2 regions of the Geobacillus sp. 47C-IIb genome follow, and region 2 is predicted to be linked to the other one. Evidence: riboswitches for the same ligand, from Rfam matches in the RefSeq annotation. Region 2 holds a riboswitch; the other holds the start of a gene.
The links. A riboswitch is a leader RNA that binds a small molecule or an ion and turns the genes downstream of it on or off. The one in region 2 is predicted to bind S-adenosylmethionine.

Region 1 (2,387 bases), 1.3 Mb from region 2:
TTCCGTTTCCTCCGGTTCGATCAGTTGTTGAACGAACCGTTTCGTAATCGGCTGTTGCGGGTTGCGGAAGACGTGCAACACTTCGCCTTGCTCGACGATTTTGCCGCTTTCCATCACCGCCACGCGGTCACAAATTTTACGGATCACATGCATTTCGTGCGTAATCAGCACGATCGTCAGCCCGAGCCGCTTGTTAATATCGACAAGCAAGTCCAAAATCGCATCCGTCGTTTGTGGATCCAATGCCGATGTTGCTTCATCGCAAAGCAACACTTTCGGGTTGTTGGCAAGCGCCCGAGCAATGCCGACCCGCTGTTTTTGTCCGCCGCTTAACTGCGACGGATACGCGTCTTCCCGCCCGGCGAGCCCAACAAGCTGGATGAGCTCATCAACCCGCTTTTGCCGTTCCTCTTTCGGAACGCCGGCGATCTCGAGCGGAAACGCAATATTTTCCCGCACCGTACGCGACCAAAGCAAGTTGAAGTGCTGGAAAATCATCCCGATTTCTTGGCGCGCCTTGCGCAGCTCCCGTCCTTTAATGCGCGCCATATCGCGGCCGGCGACGACCACCTGGCCGCTCGTCGGCTTTTCCAGCCCGTTTAACAGCCGGATGAGCGAACTTTTCCCCGCGCCGCTGTAACCGATAATCCCGAAAATTTCCCCTTCGCGAATATCGAGCGACACATTGTCGACAGCTGTTACCGATCCATTCGCCGCATGATAAATTTTTGTCACTTGTTTAAGTTGAATCACCGTTTCACCTTCCTTCTTCCCAAGGCAACAGAGCGCAAAAAGAAAACCTTTCTGCCCGCAGAGAACAGAAAGGTATTTGTCTACCGTTCCGTCTCTTATCTCTCAAAGCAGGCCGCTTTGTGTGAATTGGCACCTTTTCAGCAGACTCGCTGACGGTTGCCGGGCTTCATTGGGCACATCCCTCCACCTCTCTTGATAAGAGCACAACCATTTGCCTATTCAATTGATTACGAGTGTGATTGTATCATTGTATGTCGAACGGTGTCAACAAAATTTTTTACCCAACATGACGATACGGCTTGGCCAAATGGAGGAGAGATTCAAGCAGCAACATGTGGCGAAAGCTTCCCGACACAGACACTTCTTGCAGCCGGACGAGCTGCTGCAGCTTCAGCTCGCCGCTCAGCAGCGATTCAAGCGCTTTCTTTGAACCGCGCACCGTTAACGTGTGGCGTTCGTCATTTCCTATCTCTGGGGCAGTCGGCTCCTTGCCGATCGCCAACAAAGCAACACCTTCTTCACTCTCAAACCGAACATACAACTGCTCATCCGGCAAAATCGGCAACAAATGACGCAACGTTTGCATCCGTTCCATAAACTGTCCCACTAACTGATGCATTTCCATTGACCATCCCCCCCATTTCCCTTTGTTCCCTTTATTTCCATACGGAGGGGGAGGAATCCTTTACAAAAATCTCGACAGTCATTGTGGCGAACCAACGCTATTTTTGTCATTTCCAAAGAAATATGTCAAATGGCGTCAAAAAAAGGCAGGTAGTCAGCGCGGCAACCGAGCTTGAATTTCCTCATACAAGTACGGAACGGAATGAAACGCATACCATTTGCCCACCATCGTTCCGTCCACAAAAAGAAGCAAGCAAGGAACGCTTTCAATTTTCCAAACGACTGCTTGCTCCGGGATATAATTCACGTCTGTTTCGTAAAACGGCAGCGCCGGAAACAACTCCTCCACCACCGTCAACATTCGTTTCGCCAGCTGGCACGTGCCGCACAGCGGGGTGTACAAATAAAGAGCCATAAGCGGCTGTTCAGTGATTGTCTGTTGTATCTCTGTTCGTTCAATCGGTTTCACTCGCCTCTTCCCTTCATTAACGAGTCGATGCGGACGTCAAAATGGGCGCGCAGCAACACTTGGGCTAAATGCCAACGCGGAGCAGCGGCCACTTCGCGGTACGTCCGGTCAATATAAATGTGTTCCGCTTCCGGAAACATCCGTCGAAATTGCCGGCGCAGCTTTTCTCCTGCTTCATCAGCGTCTGCCAGCACGTACACGTCCTGACCCTCAAGCTCGTCGGCCAGCTCCTCAAGGCGCGAATCACTGATCGTGCCGTTCGTACAAATAATGACGACCGGTTCGTTCAGCACGGCTGACACTTTTTGTTTATCCGATCGCCCTTCTACAATAATCACTTTTTCTGCCCGTCGCATGTCCGACCCACCTAACTTCAAAAAAGGTTACCATATTGTATGCTCTGCGCCAACAAAAAGTTGAAAAAAAGCAACGGCCATCCACCGTTGCCTTTTAACACCAACCCGCCTCCCCGTCGCAATCGACATATTTTTGATCCGGTTCAACGGTAGCGGTCACATCTTTATAGATTTTTCCGTTCTGC
Region 2 (2,387 bases):
CGACTGCAAGCCGATCAAGTTGCGGTCACGGCACGTAATATGGATGAGTGGACGGACGCCGAGTTGTTCTTTCACGATTGAGCCGACCGCGACGTTGCTGATGCGCGGCGTGGCGAGCGAGTTGTCAGCGAGCGTTAGTGCATCAATGCCGGCATCATGGAGCGCTTTGGCTCCGACGAGAAACTTGTCAATACCTAATTGTTTTGGCGGGTCGAGCTCAACGATCACCGAGCGGCGCGTGCGGGCTAATTCTGGAAGCGGCGTTACTGCCGACGGGTTGTCGGCTTGCACTGATACTGACACGGCACGCCGTTTTACCGTTTTTTTCGTCACGGGTTTCCGATCTTGAAGCGCCCGAGCCATCGCTTCAATATGTTTTGGCGTCGTGCCGCAGCACCCGCCGATTAAGCGCACCCCTTGGTCACGAAACGCTTTAGCCGTTTCCTCGAAATATTCGGCATTTGTCTCATAGACGAGCCGACCGTCGCGGTAGTCGGGGAGGCTCGCGTTCGGGTACGCCGATAAAAAGGCGCGCGTTGGCAGCGGTACTTCTTCCAGCGACTGAAGCATATGGTAAGGCCCGAGCCGACAGTTCAGCCCGACAACATCGGCGCCAAGCGCTTCTAAGCGTGCGAGGGCATCAGCGAGCGGCGTGCCGTCTTGCAAGACGCCAACTTCATGAAGCGATACGTGGGCGATGATCGGTAAGGTTGTCTCTTTGCGGGCGATGGTGAGCACCGTCTCTAACTCTTCTAAATCGTAATACGTCTCAAGCAGCACGCCGTCCACTCCCTCAGCAAGCAAGACAAACAGCTGCTCGCGGAACGTCCGCTTCACTTCCTCAAGCGGCACAGCGCTTTTGTTCAATGTGCGCAGTCCGCCGATTGTTCCGAGTACGTGCGTCCGCCCGTTCGCCGCTTGCTTGGCGAGCCGCACCGCCGCCCGGTTGATGGACGGCACCTCGTCCTCAAGGCCGTAGCGGGCGAGTTTTACATAGTTGGCGCCGTATGTATTCGTCTGGATGACATCAGCGCCCGCCGCGATATATGCCTCGTGAATATGGACGATTTCTTCTGGTTTTGATAGATTCAATTCTTCAAAACAACGGTCAATACCATGGGAATATAGAAGCGTCCCCATCGCCCCGTCAGCGATCAACACGCGTTGTTTTAACTCATCAAGCAATCCCACGTTCCGATCCCCCCGTTTCTCCGTAAATAAAAAGAAAAAAGCCTTCTAAGAAGAAGACTTGTCATTCGCTTCTTCTTATCTTCCAGGCTTCCGCCTGTCTGGATTTAGCACCTTGGCCGCGGCCAGGTTGCTGAGGGTTCACCGGGCCAGTCCCTCCCCCTCTCTTGATAAGAATGTTTGTATGCAGTTGTTGGGCAATGTTCTGACTATTACTCTATAATTTAGCGCATTTTCTGAAATTGTTCAATACAGTAAAGAGGGAAAATTGAAAAAAATGAGGCGAAGGGAAGGGGAGTTTGGAGGAGGATCATCGTAATGAAAGGTGTTGCTAACATGTATGAACATCTGTCTATGGAAGAAGTGCAGGATCGCTGAATCTTTGTTTTTTCGCTCGTCATGTTGAATGCTATTTTGACAGTTGTCTTCCTTCGGCGAAAGCACTTAGGAGTGGTTGTTCATTTTCTGTTGCTCGCTGTCGCAGTCGCCTTAGCGTTGAGGGGTATCATGTTTGACTTTATTGATGTGCAGGCATCGGAATCAATCTTCTTTCTGCTTGGCAAGGCGGGAATATCGGTGAAGAGTGGGATGAGGAGTTTGCTAGTTGAAATCGCAAAGCTTTCAAGGCGATATGAACCATGGGAAGCCCGTCATTCCAAGTTGAGGGGGGGTTCTGTTGCTTTTGTTCTCCCTTATTGATTTTTACTAATGCCCGTCATGATTTTTCCATTGCCCTTTTGTCATTCATATGTTCTAATTAGGAATGATGGAAATGGAAAGGGTAGGGGGTGCAAAGGTGAGCAGACAAGAAATCATCCGCTTTGACCATGTGACAAAAGAATATGATGGGACAGCGGTATTGGATGATGTTAGTTTTGAGATGGAGAGAGGAAAGTTTTATACATTACTTGGGCCGTCGGGATGCGGGAAGACGACGATTTTGCGGCTGATTGCCGGGTTTATTGAGCCAACTGATGGCACCGTTTATTTCCATGGGAAGCCGATGAATGACGTCCCACCAAACAAGCGGCAAGTCAATACAGTGTTTCAAGATTATGCTTTGTTTCCGCATTTGGACGTATTTGAAAATGTCGCCTTTGGCTTGCGCATAAAAAAGATGAAAGAAGCCGACATTCGCCAAAAGGTGAGTGAAGCGCTCCGGTTTGTCAACTTGGAAGGGTATGAGCGCCGGCGCATTC

Region 1: it holds a riboswitch for S-adenosylmethionine, as region 2 does, so the genes downstream of both, IC804_RS07195 (methionine ABC transporter ATP-binding protein) here and IC804_RS13575 (bifunctional homocysteine S-methyltransferase/methylenetetrahydrofolate reductase) in region 2, are expected to answer to the same signal.

What each region holds. Positions count from the first base shown of each region.
Region 1 covers NZ_CP061473.1:1,396,255-1,398,641, forward strand. The annotation lists gene IC804_RS07195 (methionine ABC transporter ATP-binding protein) at 1-753, opposite strand, end outside; SAM riboswitch class I at 846-955, opposite strand; gene IC804_RS07200 (hypothetical protein) at 1,031-1,378, opposite strand; gene IC804_RS07205 (thioredoxin family protein) at 1,532-1,792, opposite strand; gene IC804_RS07210 (ribonuclease M5) at 1,843-2,202, opposite strand; gene IC804_RS07215 (YusG family protein) at 2,297-2,387, opposite strand, start outside.
Region 2 covers NZ_CP061473.1:2,692,845-2,695,231, forward strand. The annotation lists gene IC804_RS13575 (bifunctional homocysteine S-methyltransferase/methylenetetrahydrofolate reductase) at 1-1,191, opposite strand, end outside; SAM riboswitch class I at 1,264-1,365, opposite strand; gene IC804_RS13580 (ABC transporter ATP-binding protein) at 1,985-2,387, shown strand, end outside.